Regions from separate parts of the Parashewanella spongiae genome, predicted to be linked through region 3. Evidence: predicted binding sites of a transcription regulator. Region 3 holds the regulator's gene; each other region holds the start of a gene.

Region 1 (4,319 bases), 1.4 Mb from region 3:
ATAATCTTCAAAAATAATTTTTAATAACAGTTGAACTATTCGACGCTCAGTTGGTGTAAATTCACGCCCTTCTATTTTTGCATGAAAACGACCGTCACCACCAAAGAAGTTATCCACCAAAATAAACACTAATCGCGCTTCCATGGTGATAAGTCCAGTGCCTTTTAGCGGACTGAAACGCACCATATTAAGACTTGTCGGAACAAATAAGCTATGAACATATTCGCCAAATTTTAGCATTTGTACGCCATTAATCGACACTTCGGCGGTACGACGCATCATGTTGAACATGCTAATTCGTAAATGACGAGCAAATCGCTCATTCACAATTTCGAGCGTAGGCATTCGTCCACGGACGATACGATCTTGTGACGAAAAATCATAAGTTTGGGCATTTTCATCCCCGAACTCACCTTCATCTTCTTCGACATCGTCGACCCCGTGTAATAGGGCGTCAATTTCGTCTTGGCTTAATAAATCACTCACAGCATTGCCTTAACTTCGTCAATGTTCATACTATTTACTGCATCACAAAGCCAGTAAACAAGACTCTTTCAACTGCTTTATTGCCCATGATTGGCAACAAAGCATTTTGTACATTAATAGCCGCTTGCTGGCGTAACTCATCTTTACCCGCTTGCGTGCTTAATTTCAGGGCATTACTGCCACTAAATGTATTCAATAATTCTGATTTCACCAGTGGTATATGCTTTTTTATACCAATCGCGTTGTCTTCACCACGCACCATTAGCTGAACTTGGATTTGCACTAACACTGAGCCATTATCGCTCGACAAGTTAAATAAAAATCGTCCCGGCATCGGTACATATATAGCTTCTTCATCACTTGGCTTTTCTTCCATCGACATTTCATCGCCGTTTTCCATTGCCATTTTTTGCTCTGATGCTGAGTCATCTCCTGATAAAAACCAAAAGGTTCCGCCACCAGCTAAAAGTAAAACTACAACCGCTACGATAATTAGCATTAATGGACTCTTTTTCTTCGGAGCTTGTTCTTCAAGCGACAGAGACTCTTCTTCAGCCATAATTTCCTCTTAGAATTTCTTCTTGAAACCAGATATCAATAAGACAGCCGTATAGCTTACCGAATTAAGCATAATAATCTATACCTGAAGCTTCAGTTGACGCTATATTCAGTACTAACTGCTCATCATTTGTTGCAGTTTCATTCCATCCGCTATTCAAGGATGAATTACCATCTTGCTCCGAGCCTTGCCCGCCCCGCTCTTGGCTATTGTTATCATGATAAGAAATTTCACTATCCGATAACTCCATACCTTGCTCAGCTAACATATCTCTTAATCTTGGTGTCGCTTGTTCGAGCAATTCTTTTGCTCCCGGTTGCGTCACATGAAACTGAACTTGTGTTTGATCTTGCTGAACTTGAATCTTTACTAACATATGTCCGAGTTCAGGTGGATCCAAACGAATTTCAGCCTGACCAATGCCATTATTTACCATTGCGATCAGTTGTTGCTTCATTACTGGAGAAAACCGCTGGATCATCTCCTGCATTGGTGGAGTTTGTTCTCCAGCTTGCTTAAGTGATACCTGCAACTGTGGGGTGTCAACACGGCCCTCAGCCCTGTTGAGAAGGTTCATTCCACTCGTAAGCTGTGAAGAATTGTTCTGGCTATTTGAAGATGCTTTCTCCAATGAATTCAATAACTCTCCTTCATCCACTTGAAAGTCACCGTCAAGGACTTCACTGGCTACCGGTTCAGTAGCCAGTTTTATTGGGGTTTGTATTGGTGTATGTATTGGTGTTTGTTTGGCTACTTCATTAGAACCACCTTGGCTTAGATCTTTTATTACGCCAGCTTTCCCATCGACATCGCCACTGAGTGTTTTACCAAGTTCAGAATTGCTGAATGTCTTGGCAGATACATCCGTTGTACTTTCTAGAGAGCTTGATAAAGCCTGTTGTGGTGTCGATGCAGGTTCTAACTTAGGCTGAATCATTGAAGTATTTGTAGCCACGATATTTTGCGTGTCTTGCCCAGCCGTATTTATGCCGCTTTGAGGTACTTGAGCAACTTGAGTCGGAACTTCAATACTGTCAGCGCTTATTAATTCTGAATGTGATAACAAATTATCTGAAAATTCGGTTTGTGATTTTATATCCGCTTCTTTCGCTAATTCAGTTTGTGGCAAATGCGGCAATATTTGACCGCTCACACTCGGTGACTCGTCTAAATCAGTATTATAAGATTGAGCCGCACTGATTTGTATAAGTAATTTATCAGGTGTCGTTTCTTCTTTAACATTGCCATTACCCGATAAATCATCAGTAAGTAACTCAGAAAACGGTGTTTTTTCAGGCAGAGGTGATGGCGAAACTTCTCGAATTGGATTTACGGATTCTTCAGCCAAAATCGTGGAAAATCCAGAGTCTAATTTATCTGACGCAGTAAGTTCGTTAACACTTGCATAGCTCTGAGTGGCCTTTGAATTACTTAGTACTAGGTTTTCTCCTGTACTTAAAATCATTTCATTAACTTGCGCCACAACAACCTCCATTTTGCTTATCTAGCCAAAATCCTATTTCAGTAGATAAAATCAGCAATTCGCTTAAAGTCTCAATGATACCAATATTAAATAACGTCAATATTTGTCATTAACCGCACAAAACCAAGCAATGTTCATGCCAAAGCCGAGTTCATGATTTGCATAACCAAACTAAAAACAATCAATGAATCACCACACCCCAGAGGGGCGAGGAATTAAACCCTGAGTGATTAATATTTTTTCCTGAACTCCCGAAAGCTATCTAATACCAATTACAGTAATTGGTATAACATTTATCCAAACCATTAATTAAAGTTAACTATTAATGACTTATATTACTTTATATCATCCACTCAATTATCAGCAATTAGGTAACACCATGGCTAACCCAATAATATCAATTCCTATCAAGATAGAGCCTCAACTACATTCAGGGCCAGCAGAGGATATCGAACCTGATATAGAATTAAAGTTTGGACCAAACAAAGCATTTATAGTTACATTCGGTTATTGCGAGGCTTGTAAAAACTCTATGAGTCTTTCTGACTTTATGGAACACAAAGATAAATGTGAAGCAATCAAATTTAAAATTAAAGAACTATTAGCCTCTTTACCAACCCCTCCATATGAAGAAAGCTGTCGACTGGAACTCATAAAACTTGCTCCTACCAACAAAGCAAAGTTCGCTAAGGCGATGGTTGAAATGAACCATTTATGGAAAAAACTAGGTGAAGAATTTAATTTGCCACCAAACAAACTCCAAGAAATTCAAGCGCAAATATTAATAAAAAGCGTAATGTCTTGCATGTCTGACACATTAGAAATCCTAATACGCAGTGGAGTAAGCAACTCCGTGTTTATTAGCGCCAGTGCTCAAGACATCTATGCAGTTACAGAAGGGTTTATTAAAGACGGTTCACTTGAGTGTGATGCGGGTGTCAAAGTGCTCAAAAACTTGTTAGCTCTTTCTTAGCGAACCTTTTTATTGCGAAAAAGTTGTTGAATGGCAAATTCATCGATAAGCTTTTGCTCAGATTTAGCTTCTGTCACTTGTTGTTTAACTGCTTTTTTTTCTAAAAGCATTTCAACCGCTTTTCGCTTTTGCTGTTTTTCCATCCAATATTGTTGGCGATACCCTTGTTGTTGTTCTGCTTTTTTGACTGCCTCAACTTGTTGTCCAACAGCTTGATCGATTTGACCAACAAAACGGTGAAATTGGTGATATTGAGAAGCACTCAAATTCGAACCCACTTTCCCTGACATTTGCTGCATGTACTCCAATCGATAATTATTGAGCGAGTCAAGTTGTTGGCGTGCTTTTTGGTGCTCTGATTTTGCCGAGCGTAATTGCAAACTTGCTTGCTCTTCAGCGTCTTTAGCGAGTTGTAGTACAAGTTGCAGCGGGTCTTTTTTCACCATTAATTTAAGCCTTATTTATACCAATTACAGTAATTAATCTCTCACTCAGCAAAATCTAAAGGGTTTCAGTGCAAGGCACAAGCTCGAAGTACTATATTCCCTACGGCCGCCATACAAAACTGGCGTTCAACGCACTTAGTGCTTTTGTCGGGATAATTCAAGTGCTTGTAACGCAGTAATGGAACCCTTTAGCCTTGCCCTTCGGGAGCTTGTATGTGCTCACTTTGGTTTATAAAGAATACTTCTCAAAATTGTCTTGACGTAGCAATGTAATAACGACAGCTTTGTATGTTGGTAACAACTATGCCTTCATCTATTTCGATTGTACTTTGAACACATACATAGCTCTGAGCTGGGAATTTAATTACTGTA
Region 2 (4,319 bases), 1.9 Mb from region 3:
GGATAAACAGCTTGAAGTGGTAAATGATTGGTTAACTGCCAATCTCTTAACAAAGGAACTAATGTACCTTTTTCAATCTCATCTTCAAGTAAATAAGACGCTAAATAAACCACACCAAGTCCACTTACAGCAGCAGACTTCAACGCTGGAGCATTATCGACTCGGAAATTACCAGACACACCTATCTCGCAATAATCATCACCTCGTTTAAACTGCCACACACTGTGCTCATGCCACTCACCGTGATATACCAAGCAATTATGATCAACTAATTCCTCTGGACGTGTTAAGTCTCCATGTTTAGCAATATATTCAGGAGAAGCGACTAATACAAACTGGCTTTTCATTAGCGGCCTTGCCACCATACCTAAGGGTAATTGCTCAGACATAGTCAATAATAAATCTAAGCCTTCGTTAACAACATCAACTTTATGATCTAATAAGCTAATTTGTAATTCTAATTCTGGGTGACGAGCCATGAAATCAGGTAACGCAGGTATGATATGCATAGTACCAAATGATTGTGAAATGCCTACCTTTAATACACCGCGGGTAGACTCATTTAAATTATGCACGCTCGCAACAGATTGCTCAACATCTCTGAGCAATTCTTCGCCACGTTCATAAAGTAAACTTCCAGCTTCAGTTAAACTTAAACTGCGGGTAGTTCTTTGGATCAGTTGAATACCAAGCTTATGTTCTAGATCGGCAACTTGTGTACTCACCTTCGACTTGGAAATACCTAATTTACGAGCAGCAGAGCTGAAACTACCAGCGCGGGCGACATGAGTAAAAATCGCAATAGGTTCTAATAGTTCTAACATAAAGGTGGCCTCAACCAATGCAAGTATTATTATTTATTGTTATCAACACATTGATACTATTAAAATATATTGACCAACCTAATAACTAGGTCTTTAATCAAAAAATTAAATGTAAGTATCAAAGTATCATCGTTATAAATATATTTAAAAAATGAATCAGAATTTTTGTTATTTTTTAGCAGTATACCAAAATGAATATACAATATTCCACCATTAGAAACACAGTGTTTACCATAAAGTTCATAACAGCTTGATTTTCTGTACTTCTCCTAATAAGTAAAAGCTCTAAAATCATTGTCTTTTTAATAAAAAAACGACATCTTGTGATGCCGTTAAAGGGAGGTACTACGAGGTGAAGATACTTTTTATACCAATTACAGTAATTAAATGCTCAACTCAGAGCTATGTATGTGCTCAAAGTGCAATCGAAATTGATGAAGGCATAGTTGTTACCGACATACAAAGCTGTCGTTATTACATTGCTACGTCAAGACAATTTTGAGAAGTAATTTGAGCACATACAAGCTCCCGAAGGGCAAGGCTAAAGGGTTCCATTACTGCGTTACAAGCACTTGAATTATCCCGATAGTACTTCGAGCTTGTGCCTTGTACTGAAACCCTTTAGCTCTTGCTGAGTGAGAGATTAATTACTGTAATTGTATTACTTTAAGTTTTTATACTCAGATTCATTAACTGCAACGACAAAATCCGCTAACTCAGGGATTTCATTTCTCACTTGCTCTTCCAAAGTGGCAAGAGATTTAAAATTCTCACACATCAGCTCTGCTTTTTGCTCAAAATTGGCCGATTGTACTTCTACTTGCGATTCAATTTGAGAGCCAATCCCTTCCATTTTCTTTTCAAAAGAAGCTATTTTTTCTTCAAAGCTCCCTCCTTCTGAAGACATCAGTTGTCCCCCTACAGCCATCATTATGCTGCCAATTGAGCTTTGAACTGCGGTTTCAATTTCTTTTTCAAACTCTTCATCAAAAACATTCTCAAGTGTTGATTCTGTGGCTCCTAAGTAATATTCATCTCCATTTTGATAAGCAACTTCGGCCACTCGTGCTTCGATACCTTTCATCATGTCATCCATTTTCGCACCTGCCGTATCTCCTAAAAGAGGAGTTAAGGCAATACTCACTGCACCTGATGCCATTTCAACAGCATCATTGACCAGTTCAATCACTTCAGGTACTTGATCTGACATTTCATCACTGTACTTATTCAACAATTGAGATTGTCTACTATCGAGAGGTATTTTTTTACCCAGTACAAATAGCTTATTATCTTCAATTCGATACTTTTCTTTGCCATTATCACTTACAACCAAGCTGTCAGAGGTCAATGAAATATCATAGTTCAGGGCAACATCACATTCAGAATCCTTATTTTCATGAGCTAATGCTGCAGTTGTAGAAAATAGTGCACTAATAATAAGTGCTGTGGATGTTTTTTTATAAGTCATAGATAAATTCCTTTTTTAATCAAAATTAGTAAATAAGGTGTTAACTGATAGTGATAAAGCAGGAAATAAGCCAACACGTCAACATACTGATTAGCTTGAATTTAAATTAGATTTAATGAATAGATGTGTTCAAACGGATTAAAAAGTTAACTATTTTAAACTAAGAGTTAGTGAAATTTACTAACTCTTAGTTTTGCGTGGAAAAAATAAATGTTTTTAAGCTTCACGTTCAAACATTAAGTCCCATACACCATGCCCTAAGCGTTGACCACGAGCTTCGAATTTTGTTAGGGGTCTATATTCTGGACGAGGAACATAATTATCTGTCTGAGATTGATTTCTATACCCCGGCGCAGCATTCATAATTTCAAGCATGTGTTCAGCGTAGTTTTCCCAATCTGTAGCCATATGAAAAACACCACCTACTTTAAGCTTGCGTCTTAATAACTCTACAAACTCAAGTTGAACGATACGACGCTTGTGATGACGCTTTTTATGCCAAGGATCAGGGAAGAATAATTGCACACGAGCTAAAGAACCATCTGCAATACTGTTTTCTAAAACTTCCACTGCATCATGATGGTAAACACGTAGGTTAGTGATATTGGCTTCAGCGGCACCAGCTAGACAAGTACCAACACCAGGTTTATGTACTTCAATACCTATATAGTTATTATTTGGGGCAGCGGCAGCCATTTCCACAAGTGATGCGCCCATACCAAAGCCAATTTCTAACACAGTATCAGCTTCTCGATTGAAGATAGTATTTAGATCAATACCTTCTGGCGTATATTCCAACCCCATTGATGCCCAATGAGATTCGATCGCCTGCGCCTGTCCTTTAGTCAAACGTCCTTCTCGTAAAACAAAACTTCTTACTTTACGAAGGTATTTGCCTTCTTCATTAAACTCAGCCGTAGTAACTTCGCTCATTGTTGCCTCAAATTAAATTTAGCGATGCAGAAAAGAAGGTGCATTATCCAAACTTGTGCTTTAAGTGCAAGCTTCTTGTTTAGGGAGAAGATCACTATTACACTTCCGCCATGAAAAATTTACATAGCTTCTCCAATCGTATAATCAATTGGTACGACAAATTTGGTCGTAAGACTCTCCCATGGCAGCTTGATAAGACTCCATATAAAGTGTGGATTTCAGAAGTCATGCTACAGCAAACTCAAGTGACGACTGTAACCCCTTACTTTAACAAGTTCTTGAGTAGCTTTCCTGACGTTGTTTCACTGGCAAACGCAACCCAAGACGAGGTACTCCATCATTGGACTGGTTTAGGTTATTACGCCAGAGCTCGCAATTTACACAAGGCCGCACAAACCATACGTGATAAATATAGTGGCACGTTTCCTGATACCTTTGACGATGTAGTCGCACTTTCTGGTATTGGGCGATCAACAGCTGGCGCCGTTTTATCACTAGCTTGCGGTAAGTACTTTGCTATTCTTGATGGCAATGTAAAAAGGGTTTTAGCTCGACACGCTGCCATTGAAGGCTGGCCCGGTAAAAAGCCAATAGAAAATCAACTGTGGGAGCAAGCTGAACGCTATACTCCGCAAAAAGGTATTGAGAAATACAATCAAGCCATAATGGATATCGGCTCTGCAATTTGTACTCGAAGCAAACCAAAATGTTCAGAGTGCCCTATTGCTATCGATTGCCAAGCACAGTTACAGGGGCGTCAAACTGACTTTCCTGGAAAAAAACCAAAAACTGATAAGCCCACCCGACAAGCACATTTTTTAGTACTCTTAGAGCACAAAAAAGTGTTACTAAAACAACGTCCCTCTGAAGGTATTTGGGGCGGACTTTGGTGTTTTCCCGAGTTCAGCACAAGTGACGAATTACAAACGCATATACAAAATCACAACTTAACTAAAGTTAAACAGCAAAAATTGTCTAGTTTTCGTCATACCTTTAGCCACTTTCATTTAGATGTGTCGGCGACTCTGATAAACTTAAACTCAATCAATAATCAAGTGATGGAAGCCACTTACACCAACAATTACTCTGGTCTT
Region 3 (4,319 bases):
AAAACCATGACAACCGAAGAAATGGTATACATCAAAGGAAACAGTTTTAATAGTCAGGGGAAAGGCATGTTTGCTGATAAAAATGCTCAGACCATCCGTTTGAACAGTCAGGTAACAGGAACTTATGAAGCAAAGTAAAATATTAATGGCTATTATGTGTTGCCTATTAGCAACACCTTCGATAGCTAAACTGGACGACATCAATCAAATCATTGAAATTGACGCGGATCATTCTGAAGCCGATTTTCAAAATAACCTTATTTTTTATAAAGGCAATGTCAAAATCACTCAAGGCACAATCAAAATTAACGCTGAAGAGTTGAATGCTTTTAATGATAAACAAAATGGCAATAAAATTTTAACTGTTTTAGGAAATCCTGCTACATTTTTTCAAATATTGGATGACGGTCAACAGGGTACGGCGAGTGCAAAAAAAATTCGTTACGATAAAAAAACGGGTACGTTAGTGCTATCCGGAAATGCCATTTTAGATGTGGGTGGTAGCAAGTGGACCGCTGAAGTCATTCGTTATAACATTGAAAATCAACACGCTATTGCAGAAAGCTCTTCAGATGGTAACAGCCGAGTTAGAACGGTTATTCCTGCTGACAACTACCAAAAGCTGAATAAGCAAGAGAAAGACAAAAAAAAAGCTCAAACTGAGAAAAAACAATGACTCAGAAAACCTTAACAGCCAAACATCTCGCCAAAAGTTATAAAAATCGTCAAGTCGTTAAAGATGTCAGTTTAACGATTTCAACGGGTCAAATCGTTGGGTTACTCGGGCCCAATGGTGCAGGTAAAACCACCACTTTCTACATGGTTGTTGGTCTGGTAAAAAGCGATCTCGGTGAAATCCTGATCGATGATGACAATTTAACCCTTGACCCTATGCACCTACGCGCTCGCAAAGGCATAGGTTACTTACCGCAAGAGGCCAGTATTTTCAGAAAGTTGTCGGTATTTGATAACATCATGGCGGTATTGCAAACTCGTAAAGACTTAAGCGTCAACGAACGTTCAGAGCAACTTGAACACTTGCTCGAAGAATTCCACATTACTCACATTCGAGACAATCTAGGCATGTCATTGTCTGGTGGTGAACGCCGCCGTGTTGAAATTGCACGCGCTTTGGCGGCTAATCCTCAGTTCATTTTATTGGATGAACCATTTGCCGGTGTTGACCCTATTTCAGTGATTGATATCAAAAAAATTATCGAACAGTTGCGTGATCGCGGTTTGGGCGTATTAATCACTGATCACAATGTGCGGGAAACACTGGATGTTTGTGAACGTGCTTATATTGTCAGTCACGGTAACTTAATCGCCGAAGGCACGCCGGAAGAAATATTAGATAATCAGCAAGTCAGAGCAGTGTACTTAGGCGAACAATTCACGTTATAGTTAAGGCATGAAGCCAACGTTTTTTACGAAAAAATAACAATAAGGGAATAGCGGTAACATGAAAGCGTCACTCCAGCTCAAGTTGGGACAAAGTCTAACCATGACGCCTCAACTGCAACAAGCCATTCGCTTATTGCAGTTGTCGTCGTTAGAGTTGCAGCAAGAAATCCAACAAGCTCTTGAGTCAAACCCACTATTAGAACTCGATGAAGAACAATTTGGTGATACCGACACCAGTGAAAACCTTAATACAGATAGCCATGACACCAGCGAAGATTCTACTCCAGTAGAAACCGCTGCCGTTGACACCTCCGATGCCATGACTCAAGACTCAATGCCAGAAGAGCTGCCCGTCGACACCACGTGGGATGAAGTGTATACCGCTGCACCAAACTCAAGCTCTGGTGCTATGATTTCTGATGATGACACGCCATTTCATGGAGCAACCAGCCACGGTTTATTTGAACATTTAGAATGGCAAAAAAACCTCACACCTTTCACTGACATTGATGCTGCCATCGCCACTACCATTATCGAAGCCATTGACGAACGTGGTTACTTAACCCAAACCACCGAAGATATTCTTGAAGCAATGGGAGATCCAGAAGTAGAACTCGACGAGGTAGAAGCGGTATTAAAACGGGTTCAGCACTTCGATCCTATCGGTGTAGGCGCCAGAGACATCAGTGAATGTTTATCAATTCAGCTTTCTCATATTGATCCCGAAACACCATTACTAGAAGTCACAAAACAGTTAGCCCATGAATTTTTACCCTTGATTGCTACTCGTGACTTTCGAACTCTGATGAAAAAAACTAAGCTTAAAGAAGCTCAGCTAAAAGAGGCGATAGCACTTATTCAAACTTTAGACCCTAGACCGGGCTTATCCATTGGTCAAACGACGGATGATTATGTGATACCGGATGTATCAGTAACCAAAAAAAGTGGTCGCTGGCACGTAGAGCTTAACCCCAACAATATGCCAAAAGTAGGGGTTAACCAACAATATGCTGCGCTTGCTAAAACAAGTCGCGGCAATGCTGATGGACAGTTTTTACGTGGGCACCTGCAAGATGCAAAATGGTTTATAAAAAGTATAGAGAGTCGTAATGATACCTTATTAAAGGTATCCAATTGCATCGTTAAAAATCAGCAAGCTTTTCTTGAGCATGGCCCTGAAGCCATGAAAGCCATGATCCTCAATGACGTGGCAGAAGAAGTAGAAATGCATGAGTCGACGATATCTCGGGTAACGACACAAAAGTTCATGCATACCCCAAGAGGTGTTTTTGAGCTTAAGTACTTTTTCTCTAGCCATGTCGCGACCGACGATGGCGGTGAATGTTCATCAACGGCCATCAGGGCATTCATTAAAAAATTAGTTGCTGCTGAGAATCAAAAGAAGCCATTGAGCGATAATAAAATGGCGCAATTACTGGCAGAACAAGGAATTAATGTTGCAAGGCGCACAATAGCCAAATACCGAGAAGCAATGCTAATACCACCATCAAATCAGCGCAAGAGTTTGTAATGACTTAAAAAACACAAGCAGGAGGCAATGGATATGCAAATTAATATTACTGGGCAGGAACGTGAAGTCACTCAATCACTTAGAGAATACGTCAGCAATAAGTTTGCAAAACTTGAACGTCATAGTGAACAGATCAATAATGTGCGCGTTGTTTTAAACGTACAAAAAACCAATCAAACCGCTGAAGCAACCATTTTGCTCAGAGGAAAAGAAGTATATGCCAAATCACAACACGTTGAGATGTATGCGGCGATTGATACCTTACTTGATAAACTGGATAGACAAGTGATTAAACACAAACAAAAGCTGACTAACTATTGATGATGGAACTTAAAATCATCCTGAAACCAGAATGCACAACTTGTGCAACACCTGGTAGCAAAAAGAAAGTATTAGAGCTGATCAGCGATTTAATTGCCGCTCAGTACCCTGATTTATCAGGCCAAGAAATATTCGAAAGCCTATTGAGCCGAGAAAAAATGGGCAGTACAGGTATCGGTAATGGCATTGCAATACCACATGGTCGATTAGACAGTATTGATACTCCGATTGCCGCACTTATCAAATGTGAACAGCCAGTTCAATTTGAAGCCATTGATAAGCAACCCGTTGATATTTTGTTTGCTTTATTGGTGCCATCTGATCAATGCCAGCAGCATTTAACCACATTGTCAGCCGTTGCTGAAAAACTCAGTGACAAGCAAACCTTAAAACAGTTACGTCGTATCCACGATGAACAAGAACTCTACCAGGTGATAACGCAATGAAGCTGGTCATTGTTTCCGGTCGAAGTGGCTCAGGAAAATCCGTTGCTTTACGGGTCTTAGAGGACATGGGATATTATTGTGTCGACAATCTTCCCGTTCCTTTGCTCGGTGATTTAATTAATGAACTCAAACCCAGTAACGATTTCGTAGCCATCAGTGTTGATGTGCGAAACATGCCTGAGCAAGACAAAGTACTGTCACAGCAATTAGACCAATTATCTGAGCTAGAAATGACCAGTTTCTATCTCAGCTCAAGCGATGATATTTTGTTAAAACGTTACAGTGAAACTCGGCGCTTACACCCACTTTCGAAAAATGAAGTGACATTACCTCAAGCGATTCAGTTAGAGGGCGAGCTTCTCAGCCCTATGTCAAAATTAATGGATCACTTTATCGATACTTCTCAGCTCAATATCTATCAATTGAGTGATAAAGTCAGAGAGATCTTATTAGGCCGAGTCGAAAAAGAACTGGCCATTAATGTCGAATCTTTTGGCTTTAAACACGGTATGCCGACCGACGCCGACTTCATGTTTGATGTACGTTTTTTACCTAACCCCCATTGGGAAGCTGAATTACGCCCATTGACTGGATTGGACATGCCTGTTCAAGAGTTT

The links. Region 3 encodes sigma-54, which starts transcription at its own class of promoters, with help from an activator protein. Its sites were predicted from a motif close to GTTGGCACGNNNNTNGNNT; they were not measured.
Region 1: a site for sigma-54 is predicted at 2,654-2,672, ahead of E2I05_RS14280 (flagellar hook-length control protein FliK). Genes of this name have one in related genera too.
Region 2: a site for sigma-54 is predicted at 2,349-2,367, ahead of E2I05_RS05500 (YggN family protein). Genes of this name have one in related genera too.

The regions. Positions count from the first base shown of each region.
Region 1 covers NZ_CP037952.1:3,625,943-3,630,261, forward strand. The annotation lists gene fliM (flagellar motor switch protein FliM) at 1-486, opposite strand, end outside; gene fliL (flagellar basal body-associated protein FliL) at 521-1,045, opposite strand; gene E2I05_RS14280 (flagellar hook-length control protein FliK) at 1,110-2,528, opposite strand; gene E2I05_RS14285 (hypothetical protein) at 2,908-3,501, shown strand; gene fliJ (flagellar export protein FliJ) at 3,498-3,947, opposite strand.
Region 2 covers NZ_CP037952.1:1,434,491-1,438,809, reverse strand. The annotation lists gene E2I05_RS05505 (LysR family transcriptional regulator) at 1-824, opposite strand, end outside; gene E2I05_RS05500 (YggN family protein) at 1,486-2,292, opposite strand; gene trmB (tRNA (guanosine(46)-N7)-methyltransferase TrmB) at 2,509-3,225, opposite strand; gene mutY (A/G-specific adenine glycosylase) at 3,336-4,319, shown strand, end outside.
Region 3 covers NZ_CP037952.1:5,045,047-5,049,365, forward strand. The annotation lists gene lptC (LPS export ABC transporter periplasmic protein LptC) at 1-138, shown strand, start outside; gene lptA (lipopolysaccharide transport periplasmic protein LptA) at 125-676, shown strand; gene lptB (LPS export ABC transporter ATP-binding protein) at 673-1,404, shown strand; gene E2I05_RS19985 (RNA polymerase factor sigma-54) at 1,463-2,935, shown strand; gene hpf (ribosome hibernation-promoting factor, HPF/YfiA family) at 2,969-3,256, shown strand; gene ptsN (PTS IIA-like nitrogen regulatory protein PtsN) at 3,259-3,702, shown strand; gene rapZ (RNase adapter RapZ) at 3,699-4,319, shown strand, end outside.